One region of the Paenarthrobacter sp. GQ52 genome, then DNA from elsewhere that is predicted to be linked to it. Evidence: riboswitches for the same ligand, from Rfam matches in the RefSeq annotation. Region 1 holds a riboswitch; each other region holds the start of a gene.
What was found. Region 1 has a riboswitch for S-adenosylmethionine ahead of metX (homoserine O-acetyltransferase MetX). Riboswitches for the same ligand answer to the same signal wherever they lie in the genome.
Positions count from the first base shown of each region.

Region 2: linked by a shared signal. The riboswitch ahead of AC6CH8_RS00810 (hypothetical protein) and the one ahead of metX (homoserine O-acetyltransferase MetX) in region 1 are both predicted to bind S-adenosylmethionine.
Region 3: linked by a shared signal. The riboswitch ahead of AC6CH8_RS17575 (DUF1737 domain-containing protein) and the one ahead of metX (homoserine O-acetyltransferase MetX) in region 1 are both predicted to bind S-adenosylmethionine.
Region 4: linked by a shared signal. The riboswitch ahead of AC6CH8_RS06275 (aminotransferase class V-fold PLP-dependent enzyme) and the one ahead of metX (homoserine O-acetyltransferase MetX) in region 1 are both predicted to bind S-adenosylmethionine.

Region 1 is NZ_JCAXEJ010000001.1:623,689-626,798, forward strand. Features, by position in the region: gene AC6CH8_RS02710 (bifunctional o-acetylhomoserine/o-acetylserine sulfhydrylase) at 1-1,006, shown strand, start outside; SAM riboswitch class IV at 1,169-1,285, shown strand; gene metX (homoserine O-acetyltransferase MetX) at 1,301-2,422, shown strand; gene AC6CH8_RS02720 (hypothetical protein) at 2,425-2,874, opposite strand; gene AC6CH8_RS02725 (winged helix DNA-binding domain-containing protein) at 2,937-3,110, opposite strand, start outside.
Region 2 is NZ_JCAXEJ010000001.1:173,199-176,308, forward strand. Features, by position in the region: gene AC6CH8_RS00800 (VIT1/CCC1 transporter family protein) at 45-1,211, opposite strand; gene AC6CH8_RS00805 (hypothetical protein) at 1,467-1,658, shown strand; gene AC6CH8_RS00810 (hypothetical protein) at 1,683-1,982, opposite strand; SAM riboswitch class IV at 1,999-2,118, opposite strand; gene AC6CH8_RS00815 (sodium:solute symporter family protein) at 2,594-3,110, opposite strand, start outside.
Region 3 is NZ_JCAXEJ010000016.1:27,927-31,036, reverse strand. Features, by position in the region: gene AC6CH8_RS17585 (O-succinylhomoserine sulfhydrylase) at 1-485, opposite strand, end outside; gene AC6CH8_RS17580 (rhodanese-like domain-containing protein) at 486-896, opposite strand; gene AC6CH8_RS17575 (DUF1737 domain-containing protein) at 893-1,159, opposite strand; SAM riboswitch class IV at 1,173-1,284, opposite strand; gene AC6CH8_RS17570 (SulP family inorganic anion transporter) at 1,368-3,071, opposite strand.
Region 4 is NZ_JCAXEJ010000003.1:162,892-166,001, reverse strand. Features, by position in the region: gene AC6CH8_RS06280 (class I SAM-dependent methyltransferase) at 1-58, opposite strand, end outside; gene AC6CH8_RS06275 (aminotransferase class V-fold PLP-dependent enzyme) at 135-1,544, opposite strand; SAM riboswitch class IV at 1,577-1,690, opposite strand; gene hisN (histidinol-phosphatase) at 1,871-2,683, opposite strand; gene rsgA (ribosome small subunit-dependent GTPase A) at 2,740-3,110, opposite strand, start outside.

The DNA of each region.
Region 1 (3,110 bases):
CGTAGCGAGCCCCAGCCTGTATGGCGGCACATACAACCTGCTGGCGCACACGCTGAAGAAGTTCGGCATTTCGGTCACGTTCGTCGAGGACCCGGACAATCTGGACCAGTGGCGTGACGCCGTACGGCCGAACACCAAGCTGTTCTTCGGCGAGGTCGTCTCCAACCCGCGCCAGGATGTCCTTGACATCGAGGGCATCGCCCGCACCGCACACGCGGCCGGCGTTCCCCTTATTGTGGACAACACCCTGTCCACGCCTTACCTCATCCGTCCCATCGAGTGGGGAGCGGACATCGTGGTCCATTCCGCGACCAAGTACCTGGGTGGTCACGGTTCGGCAATCGCCGGTGTGATTGTGGACTCCGGCAACTTCGACTTCGGCAAGGACCCGGACCGCTTCCCTGGCTTCAATACCCCGGACCCCAGCTACAACGGTCTGGTCTACGCCCGGGACCTCGGCAAGGACGGTGCACTGGGCGCGAACCTCTCCTACATCCTCAAGGCCCGAGTCCAGTTGCTTCGCGATCTCGGCTCTGCCGTGTCCCCGTTCAACGCCTTCCTCATTGCCCAGGGCCTGGAGACCTTGAGCCTGCGCGTGGAACGCCATGTTGCCAACGCCACCAAGGTGGCCGAATGGCTTGAAAACCACGACGACGTCGAATCGGTCGCCTATGCGGGCCTGCCGTCCAGCCCGTGGTACGACCGCGGCCGGAAGTACGGACCCAAGGGCACGGGCGCCATCGTTGCCTTCAACATCAAGGGCGGCGTCGAAGCCGGCAAGCGCTTCGTGGACGGCCTGGAGTTGCACTCGCACGTTGCCAACATCGGTGATGTCCGCTCGCTGGTCATCCACCCGGCGTCGACTACACACAGCCAATTGACGGTGGAGCAGCAGGTCGCCGCCGGCGTCAACCCCGGCCTCGTGCGCTTGTCCGTGGGCATCGAGCACGTTGATGACATCATCGCCGACCTCGAAGCGGGCTTCCGGGCCGCCAAGGGCGCCTAACGCCGCGGCTTAGAGTCTCAGTCCGGCTGCCGCCCGCGTCGACGATTATTCGCCGGGCGGCAGTTCCGGGTGCTCGTTCGTGAACGAAGACGCCCTAAACCGTCACACTGTTGTCACATTCTTCGCCAGAACCACCCTGCATTTCCTAGACTCTTGGTATTAGGTCATGAGTGCCAGCACACAGCCCCGGCTTGCTGGCCGGCAACCCTCCTACGCGGTGGGGTGCCCCGGGTGAAGACCTGGCCTGTTCGCACGCAAGGCGACGGGCAAGCGCGAGGTTAAGGTGTCAAAGGAATGACCATTACTGCTACAGCCCTTCCCAAATCCGGAGAAGAAGACGGAACCGTCAAGTACGCCGGCATCGGGCCGTTGGAACTTGAGGCCGGCGGATTCCTCCCCGATGTCGTCCTCGCTTATGAGACCTGGGGGCAGCTGAATGCCGAGGCCTCCAATGCCGTCCTCATCCAGCATGCGCTCACGGGCAGCACTCACGTAGCCCGTGGAGCCACCGACGAGGAAGGTTGGTGGGAGCAGCTCGTTGGGCCGGGTGCCACCATCGACACCAACAAGTTTTTTGTCATTTCCATCAACATCGTGGGCGGTTGTTATGGCAGCACCGGCCCATCGTCAGAAGCACCGGACGGACGTCCTTGGGGCTCACGTTTCCCGTTGGTCACGCTGCGCGACAGCACGGAGGCTGAGGCGCGCCTCGCCGATGCCTTGGGAATCGATGCCTGGCACGCCGTGTTGGGCGGTTCCATGGGCGGCGCCAGGGCCCTTGAATGGGCTGTTACGTTCCCCGACAGGGTCAAACGCTGCGCCGTAATTTCGGTGGGCGCCTACAGTACGGCCGAGCAGATTGCCTTTGCTCAAGCCCAAACCTTGGCCATCAGGCAGGACCCGAACTTCAAAAACGGTGACTATTACGGCGGCACTGCACCCGAACATGGCTTGGCACTGGCCCGACGCATCGCCCACATCACTTACCGCTCAGCCTTGGAGTTGGATTTCCGCTTCGGCAGGGAAGCCCAGCACCAGGAGGCACCACTCGCTGCCGCGGTGTTGGGGGAGCGTGGCCGCTACCAGGTGGAAAGCTATTTGGACCACCAGGGAACGAAGCTGGTCCGCCGTTTTGATGCCAACAGCTACATCGCCATCACCGAAGCCCTGATGTCCCACGACGTCGCCAGGGGCCGCGGTCCGCTGGAACAGGCGTTGTCGCGCGCTACGGCTGAGTTCTTCGTGGCGGCGGTGGACAGCGACAGGCTCTACTTCCCGGCACAGTCGCGGGAACTTGCCGCGGCGCTACCTGGGGATGTGCCGGTCCACCTCATTGAGGCTCCGATTGGTCACGATGGCTTCCTCACTGAGATCGGCCAGCTCTCGGCACAACTCCGCGAATCATTCTTCGCCTAGCCCTAGCCGTTCATGATTTCGCCGCGCTGCTTCATGTAATCCTCCATGGCGATCTCGCCGTTGCTGAACTTCGTGTCCAGCTCCGCCAACTTGCGGGCGCGGAATCCCTGCGGCTCCGAAGCGCCCGCTGAGGGGAACGGTGCCGGGGATGAAGGGTTCGACGGCGGCCCGGCCTGCGGTGTCGAATCCGCGGGGCGGATGACGGTCGGCTCGGAAGGGTACCCGGGGTAATTCTGACCTGGGTAACCCTGCGTCGGGTATCCCTGACCTGGATAATTCTGCTGCGGGTAATTCTGTGGCGGATACCCTGGTCCGGGCAGATTCTGCTGAGGGTAGCCGGGGTCGCGGAAGTTATTGTCCTGGATCCGACGCGCCCGGGAGCGGTTGTACATGCGGATCCCGAGTGGAATCAGCCAAGAGCAGACGATGATCCAGAAGATCAGATTGTTCACAGTGCAGGCCTCCTAGGTCTCATCCCAGCTTAGTCCTGGCCGGCAAAACCACGGCTGCTGCTTCAGGCCAGCTTGGTCTGCATGCCCAGGAACCGGCCGTAGCGATCCACCTCCGACTGCAGGGCCTCCTGCTCTTTTGCGGTGGTGGGCCGGTTCATTCGGACGTCCACTTCGCAGGTTCTGCCGGAGAAGCCATGGCGCCACCATCCGGCCAATCTGCCGTCCAGCAGGACCAC
Region 2 (3,110 bases), 450 kb from region 1:
GAGGACGAACCAACATTACGGTCTCCGGACCGAGCCGTCCAAACTTAGACGATCGCTGCTCCGAACGCCAAGCCCAGACCATACGTGGCCGCCGCCGCACCCAGGCCGATGGCAAGCTGCCGGAGTCCGCGGCTCAGCGGCGAGGTTCCGGACAACAAGCCGACGACGGCGCCGGTAGCCAGGAGCGCGATACCCACCAGAACGCCGGCAACCAGCAAGGCGGCGATGCCCGTCATGCCGAAAATGAACGGCAGGATGGGCACAATGGCGCCCGAAGCGAAGAAGCAGAAGCTGGACATCGCTGCACCCCACGCCGAACCGACGGATTCATGATCGTCAGTGGGTGGCTTCTCCGGCTGCAAGGAAAGGCTGGGATCGCAGTCGCAGCTGAACAATCCCATGCGCTCGGCAGCACGATGCTCCGCGGCTTCACGCGTCATGCCACGGGCCAAGTACACCAGGACCAACTCGTTGTGCTCGATGTCCAAGGACGGTGCCGCGGTCAGAGTGGCCTGCGTGGGCAGGGTTGCGTTAAGGAGCTCCCGCTGCGAGCGGACCGAGACGTATTCGCCCGCACCCATGGAGAGGGCCCCGGCGAGGAGACCCGCGACGCCACTCATGAGCACCACGGGGCTGGGCACGCCGGTTGCGGCCATGCCCATGACCAGGGAAAGGTTGCTGACCAGGCCGTCGTTGGCGCCGAAAACGGCCGCGCGGAAGGTTCCGGAGAGCCGGTTGCGTCCGCGTGTGGCCAAGCCGCGGACTACTTCTTCGTGGATTTGTTCATCGGCCACCATGGCAGGCGTCGCGGCAGGTTCGGTGCCGTACGGGGAACGGCCTTCGGCGCGCTGTGCCAGAGCGAGGACGAACACTGAACCGAAGTTGCGGGCCAGGAAGCCCAGGAACTGGCTGCGGGTGGAAGCTGCCTTGGGCATACCGGCATGCTCGCCAAGGAGCTTGAGCCAGTGGGCTTCGTGCCTGCCTTCGGCTTCGGCCAGGGCGAGCAGGATTTGGCGTTCTTCGCCGTGACGTCGCTGGGCCAGTTCGCGGTAGACGGCGGCCTCGGCACGCTCATCGGCGAGGTACTGCCGCCACCGGCGAATGTCCGCGTGCGAGGGCGGCGCGGGTTGCGTGCTGGCGTTTTCGGCGGTTGCTGATTCGGGGGTGGGGTCCGGAGCGGAGCTCGACGAACTGTGGGATTCCTGGTGCATCTGCACTTTGTCTCCTGTGCTGGTTGGGGTAGTTGCGGCCCCATTGCACGCCCCACACTACCGCTTATCCGCGCGGATTTTTGGCTGGTATTCCTTAACTGGAATGTTCGGTGCACCGTAATTTCCTTGACCCTCGACGGTGCCGGTGCTCAGATGGAAGGACAGGGGCGGGGCCCTTCCGCCACTGGATTCCTGCATTCGGGTCAACGGGCTGAACCGCCCACCAGAACAGGCCCACGAGACGGAGGTTGCACCATGAACACCACCGAATCACACGCCAACTACCCGGAACGGACAACCATTGAGTCCGACCCGGCCTACGACTACGCCGAAGACCAGGAAGTGGACGAACCCTGGGTAGGGGAAGTGGACGCCCCCGAGGACGACGAACGCGTTGTCCCCATAGATGAAACCGAAGAGTTCCGCGAAGAAGACGAGGAAGCTTAGGCCTGGTCCCTGTGCCCTAGAGCCCTAGTGCCCTAGTGTGAAGTGACGTTGGACGCCCGCCCGTTTTCCGACGGCCGCAACAGTCACCGTTAGTGTCGTGGACGACTCACACCAGTGCGTCGGCCGGACGGCCTGGGCCAACGCCTGCGCGATGAGCTGCGGTTGGGCATGTCTGAACTGCTCGGTTCCAGCCTTGGCAGTGATGGTCACCGTGCCCAGGAAGAGGTCGACGGCGGGGATCACCGCGACCGTGGGGGTGGCCGTTCCGGCCGGGGTACTGGGTGCTGTTGTGTTTACCGGGGTGGTATCGCCTTGGTACGGCAAGGGACTGCTCCTTGGGGGAGTGCTCTTGCCCGCTCGGTTGTCTCTGGTCCGGGACGGGCCGCTTCCTCATCCGAACCACCCGTGAACATGGGGTTGGTGTGTGGCCAGTCGGAGCTTGGCACCACATCTCTTGAAGCTGGGACCACCCTACCGCATTGGTGTTCGGCCACCCGTTGTGGGGTGGGGGTGTCTTGTGGGGCCTGCTTTGCGCGCTTTGGGGTGGTTTTGGCGTGTAGAGCGGGCCTTGCAACGGGTGGGGGTGTGTTGTGGGGCCCGGTTGTGTTGTGGGGCCTGCTTTGCGCGCTTTGGGGTGGTTTTGGCGTGTAGAGCGGGCCTTCCAAGGGGTGGGGTGTGTTGTGGGGCCTGCTTGTGTTGTGGGGCCTGGTTTGCGCTCTTTGGGGTGGTTTTGGGGTGTAGATCGGGCCTTCCAAGGGGTGGGGGTGTCTTGTGGGGCCTGCTTTGCGCGCTTTGGGGTGGTTTTGGCGTGTAGAGCGGGCCTTCCAACGCATGCTTCCCGGGCATAGCGCAACGGCGGCGCCGCCCCGAAAAGGGGAGGCGCCGCCGTCGAACTTTACTTGTTTCCCGAACCTTGCCTGGTTCTTTGTGCCCGCCTAGGAAGCGGGGGTAGTGAGCTCTTCCTCGGCCACGCGGGTACCGGCAACGCGATCCGTCCAGGCCTTCATGACTGCCGGATCCGTGGGCTTGCTGGCAAGTGAGACCACTATGTACACCAAAGCCGAGGCGATCAAACCGAAGTAGATGGGCTCGTTGGCGTAGATGCCATCGAGGGGAACTTCGGCGTTGATCTCAAGGACGATCATGGTTCCGAGGGTTACCACCGAACCGGCCGCCATGGACCATGCTGCGGCGATGCCCGTTCCACGCTTCCACACCAAGCCGCCAATGATGGCCACGAGGAGGCCGCCAACCAGGATGTCGTAGGCAATGGTTAGTGCGGCCACCACATCCTTGGTGGAGATGGCGATGATGATTGCAACGATCCCCAGGCCGAGTACCCAGTAACGGTTGGCCTTGACGTCGTGCTCAGGGTTATCGGAGTCGGAGGTGTCCACCTTCTTGCCAAACCAGCTGGCAACGAAAGGCATTACGTCTGCGCGGGCAACGGTT
Region 3 (3,110 bases), on a different contig from region 1:
TTGGACGGTGACTCGAAGAACACCGCAGTGGTGGGCTCGGACAGGGCTTCGCGCCACTGCTCAAGGTCGGGTCCGTCAACAAAGACCGTCTCCACGCCCCACCGGGGAAGGATCTCGTTGAGGATCACGAAGCAGGAGCCGAACAGCGAGCGGGCAGCAACCACACGGTCACCGGCAGCCAGCAAGGCACCCAGGGCGGTGAAGACTGCAGACATGCCGGACGCCGTCGCGAAGCACGCCTCGGTTCCTTCGAGCAGCCGCAGCCGCTCCTGGAACGTGGCCACGGACGGGTTGCCGTAACGGGAGTAGACGAATCGTTCGTCCTCGCCGGTGAAGGCACGTTCGGCGGCGGCAGCGGATTCGTAGACGAAACCGGAGTTCAGGAAAACGGGTTCGGACGTTTCCTGGAAATTGGTGCGGTCAAGGCCACCGCGGACGGCCTGGGTGTCAGGGCTCCAGCCGGCGGCGTCGGGATTAAAAGTCACTTACTCGGTCCCCAGATTCGTCGGCAGGCCACGGTTCTTCCAACCATTGACGGTGCGCTCACCGTAGCGGTCCGGTTCGCCTTCGAAGCCCTCCAGGACGTTGTAGGCAGTGAAGCCGGCCTGGGTTGCGGCGATGGCCGCCGAGATGGAGCGTTGCCCGGAACGGCATAGGAAAACGAGCTCAACGCCGTCGTCCTCGGGAGCCTGTTGCTGAAGGTCTTCAATAAAGCGGGAGTTCGGAATTCCGCCGGCCAAGTTCCACTGGATGAACAGGGGGTCGTTCTCGGTAGCTTTGGTGTCAGGGATTCCAATGTGGGCCCATTCGCCCTCGGTCCGGACGTCAACCAGGATGGCACCGTCTTGAAGTTTGGCCCACGCGTCGTGCGGGGTCAGGTCACCTGCGTAGCTCATGCGTGGCCCTCGAACGCTTCTTCGTCGTCGTAGTTCTCCAACTGGTCAACGGCATTGGCCACTGCGGCATCCGCTGTGGCGATCGCGGTCGGCAGGACAACGGCTTGGGCAACGATGACGTCCGTGCCGTTGAACGTAGCTGCCGGGCTCCCGTGGAGGACGTAACCTTCGGCGAGGGCATTGTGGATGCGCTCGCAGAAGTCGCGGGTGTCCGGGCCTGTCACCAGGCGGTAGGAGAGTTTTTCTTCAGTGGGTTCAGGCATAGCTGGTGCTCCTCAGTCACGCTTGCAGTACGAATTGTCGATACGCCGAGTAGTCACCTGAGGCACCCCGCCGGAGAGAGGGTTGCCGACCAGCAAGTCAGGGCTTTGCGCTGGTACTCATTACTCAAGAAAAACGTAACATCCACGGGCATCCGGCCGCACTTGCGAGTGGTGGGGCGGCCGTCATGTTGCGTAATCGGCGGCCGTTTCACTCTTCGTCCCTGAGCGTGCGGACGGCGGCGCCGACTGTAGGAAAGAAGTGGTCCGGCGTGAAACGGGCTGCCGTTCCGAGGCGGATCAGCTTGTCCTTCACAGGACCTTTGAGTTCGGCGAACACCAGATCCACGCCGTGACGGGCCAACCATTCATCCAGCGTGACGAGGTCGTCCAGGGCCGTGGTGTCGATGCCTGTGATGGGTTCCGCCGCCAGGATGACGTGGGAGATATTATCCGAAGCTTCGTCCAGTTGTTCCCGGACAAAGCTTGCAAGAACCTGCCCGTTGCCGAAGAACAGCGGTGCATCGAAACGGAGGATCAGGAGCCCGGGGATGCGTGCGCCGTTGGGGTGTCGTTCAAGATCGTGGTACCCAGGGAGCCCTTCTTCGGCACCGAGTTCTGTTCGGTATGGATCCCAGGCCCGCCGCACGAAGTCCAAGAGCGCCAATGCTATGGCCACCACGATTCCCTGGAGCACACCCACTGTAAGGACGCCCAGGAATGCAGCCAACATCACCACGGATTCGCTCCGGCTCAGGCTCAACAGGCGCCGGACGCCGGCCGGGTCCGCCAGGGCTATCGCTGCGGCAATCACGACGGCGGCCAAGGTGGCGGACGGAAGGTACTCGGTCACCCCTGGAGCCAGCAGCATGAAAGCAAGCACCAGTACCGAACCCACCACGCCGGTCATCTGGGACTTGGCACCAGCGTCCACAGCCACAGGGGTCCTCGATGTACTGCCGGAGATGGGGAATCCGCCCAGCAGGCCCGTGGCAGCATTGGCTGCCCCAAGTGCTGCCATTTCCCTGTTGCCGGAAACCTTCTTGCCTTCCTTGGCTGCCAATGTTTGGGACAGGACGCCGGTGTCCGCGAAGGCCATGAGGGCGATCCCTGCCGCAGCGGGAAGCAGCGTGAGTGCGTCCGCCCAGCCAATGCCGCCGAGCGCGGGCATCGGGAGGCCCTGCGGCAGGACTCCGGTGACCTTGACGTCGTCGTTGAGGCTCCAAACGGCCGTTGCGACGCACGAGCCGACCACCGCCAGCAGCACACCCGGCACTTTCCACTTCAGCAGCCGGGGAATCCAGATCAGCGCCAGCGAACCCACGCCCAGCAGCAGCGCGGTGATGTTGACCTCGCCGCCCAGCACCCCGGTGGTGACCTTCGCAAGCTTTTGCCAGATGTCGCCGTCGGCCTCTATCCCCAGGAATGCCGGCAGCTGCGAAAGGGCCACCAGCAAAGCGATCCCGTTCAGGTATCCGAGCCTGATGGGTTTGGAGAGCAGTCCTGTGATGGTCCCGAGTTTGAGGGCCGACCCGGCCAGCATGATCACCCCAATTAACACGGCCAGGAGTCCGGCGAGCGCTACCGACTTTTCGCTGCTACCCGCTGCCAGCGGCACGATTGCCGCGGCAATCATGGGGGCGAGGGAAGAATCGGGGCCGAGGACCAGGATGCGGGAAGGCCCGACGATCGCATAAACCAGCAGCGGGACCACAGTGGCATAGAGACCGGTGACCGGTGGAAGGCCGGCCGCCTGCGCATAGGCCATACCGGCGGGTACCAGCAGGGCGAAGAGGGCAGCACCTGCCACGACGTCGTGCCGGAGCCATTCGCGTTTGTAGCCCTTGAGCGCCCAGACGCCCGAAAGCCGGTCCTTGGCGGAAGACTTGGGGGAAGAACGGGCGGGTGAACTCATACAGCGATCATTCCTGACCCATGCTGTTTGCGGAACAAG
Region 4 (3,110 bases), on a different contig from region 1:
GCGGCCCGGCTGGTCCGGGAGTACGTGGCTGTCCGCTGGAGGCAGCCGGTGAACGCAGGGCCACGAAAGCTCCTTCACAGGGTCGCTAAAAGTACCCTATGAATTTACCGCAGTGTTCCTGGTCCGCAGTGTTCCTAGTCAACAGTGCAGGGAGCTGCGCCCGCAGTGCCGGGAGTGTTCGGGGCCCATTCGGGGTAGCTGCGATGGTCATTTGCAGGAACCCAACGGCCCTCGTCCACCACGTAGTCCCATCCCAGTCCGTCGCGCTTGAGTCCTTCGATGCCTGCGAGCAGCCTGGTGGCGTCCTCCAACCGGGAGCCGACGCCGAAGCTGGCGCGCAGGGATCCGGAGGGGAGCCCGAGGCGTTTGAGGAGCGGGTGGGCGCAGAACCGGCCATCACGGAGGCCAACCCCGTGCTCGGCCGCCAGGTAAGCCGCAACCAGCCCGGCGTCGAATCCTTCTACGGAGAAGTTGACCACACCGATGGTGTCCAGGGAGTCAGCGAAGATCTTGTGGACGGTCACGCCATCGATGGCCTCCAGGCCCTGCACCAGGTACGAGCGGATGGCGGACTCGTGGGCATGCCACGCGTCCTGATCGAGCCCTGCGAGGACTTGGGTGGCGCGGGCAAGTGTCGCGGCGCCCAGCACGTTGGGGGAGCCGCCCTCGTGGCGCGCCGGGCCCGCGGCCCAGCTCACTGAGTCCAGGCGCGCTTCACGTACCGCGCCGCCTCCGGCCAGGTGCGGTATGCCGGCGTCGAGCCAGTCCGGACGACCCACCACGACACCCGCGCCGAAGGGGGCATAAAGCTTGTGTCCGGAGAAGACGATGTAGTCGACGTCCGCCTCGGTGATGTTGATCCGGCGATGAGGTGCGAGCTGCGCAGCGTCCACCACGATCCTTGCGCCGTGTTCGTGGGCAAGCGAAGCAAGGCGGGCGATGGGAAGAATTTCCCCCGTCACGTTCGAGGCGCCGGTAACAGCCAGCAGGCTGACCCCGCCCTGGGCAAGTTCGGCCTCGAGCTTGTCCACCGTTTCGGCCAGGGTTGGTGCCGCGACGACGCTGCGGTGGGGGACTCCCTGCCACGGAAGCAAGTTGGCGTGGTGCTCGATGTCCAAGTACAGGACCTCGCCCGCAAATTGGCCATCCACCTGCGGGAGGCATCCGGCCAGGAGGTTCAACGAGTCAGTGGTGTTCCGTGTGAAGATCACTGAGTCATCGGCACGCCCGCCGACGAAATCACGGACGATGTTCCGCGAGTTCTCGTACACCGACGTGCTGATTTGGGAGGCGTACCCGGCGCCCCGGTGAACGCTGGCGTAGTAGGGCAGGACCTCGTTGAGGTAGGCCGAAACGATGGTCAGGGCCGGGGCCGATGCGCCGTAGTCCAAGTTTGCGTAGCGGACGTGGCCACCCTGAATCAGGGGAGCCTGAAGCTCAGCGCCAGTGACCGCGGCAAGCGGACGCAGAGCGGTTATCGTCTCCGCTGTGGATTCTTCAACAAAGGACGGAATGGTGGTGGAGTTGAACGTGACAGTGCTCATGGAACCTCACTCAAGAGGGACCCCCATAGGGGGATCCGCGCTTGCCGCATCCGTTCCGGACCGGCCGGGTCGTCACCCGGGGCACCCCACCGCGAATGGAGGGTTGCCGGCCAGCAAACCGGGGTTTAGCGCTGGCACTCGTGACCTGTAAAAAAGGCTAAGGCACGTCCGGGGAGGCTTCCAAAGCCGCTTCCTTTTGTTAAGCCCTTTGTTACGTCGAATGCGAAATCCCTTCTTCGCCGAATAAAAAACGGCGGAGACCCCCTGCGGGGGCCATCCGCCGTCGAAAATTCCGCCTGCCGCTGGGTGGCCAGGCGTGGATAAGTTTAGAGAAGGTCGTCCAATCCGGGGTTGAGGCGCTTGAGGACCTCGGAGTGCAGGATCGAGTTGGTGGCCAGGGCGTTACCGCCAAACGGACCGTCTTCGCCTTCCAAGGATGTGAAACGGCCGCCTGCCTCGGTGACGATCGGGACGAGTGCTGCCATGTCGTAGAGGTTCAGTTCAGGCTCGCAAGCGATATCCACTGCCCCCTCGGCCACGAGGCAATACGACCAGAAATCACCATAGGCGCGTGTCCGCCAGATGTCTTCCGTCAGCCCCAGGAATTCATCCAGGTTGCCGCGTTCCTTCCACCCCGAAAGGCTGGAATATGACATGGAGGCGTCAGCCAGGCGGGAAACGTTGGACACCTTGAGCCGCGTTGCCGAGGCCAGGGAGCGGCCCATGTAGGCGCCCATGTCCTTCGCAGCCCACCATCGCTTGCCCAGCGCAGGCGCACTGACTACGCCCACCACAGGTTCCCCCTCATCCACGAGGGCGATCAACGTTGCCCACACCGGGACACCACGGACAAAGTTCTTGGTCCCGTCGATGGGGTCTATGATCCAGCGACGTGAACCGTGACCGCTGCTGCCGAACTCCTCGCCCAGGACCGCGTCCCGCGGACGGGAGCGGGACAGTTGACCGCGGATTGCTTCCTCTGCGGCCTTGTCAGCGTCAGTGACAGGTGTGAGGTCGGGCTTGGTTTCGATCTGCAGGTCCAGTGCCTTGAAGCGATCCATGGTCTGGGCGTCGACTGAATCGGCGAGGACGTGGGCCAGGCGCAGGTCATCGTTGTAGGTGGAAACGGGATGGGTCATGCCACCAAACTATCCTGAATCGTTCGCTGCATTGGGGACGTGAAGCAGACAACGAATCAGTTGACGGTGCCCAGTTCCTTGGTCTCTTTCGCTTCGAGCCTTGGGTCTGCACCCAGCAAGCGGCGCAAGGAGGCCAACCGGGCCACTCCCGATGGCCCGGCATGGCCATCGTTCACCCATGCATCCAGCCCGCAATTGGTGGCTGTGGCACCGTGCTTGCAGCCGCGGTCGCAGGTCTCGGTGCCGGGCTCAAGGTCCGGGAACGAGTGCAGTATCCGGTCCGGATCCACATGCGCCAAGCCGAAGGAGCGGATTCCGGGAGTATCGATGATCCAGCTGCCGGACGGTGCATCGTCCAGCTTCAACGCCAAAGCCGAGGATGATGTGTGCCTGCCACGGCCCGTAACCGCGTTGACGCCTCCAGTGG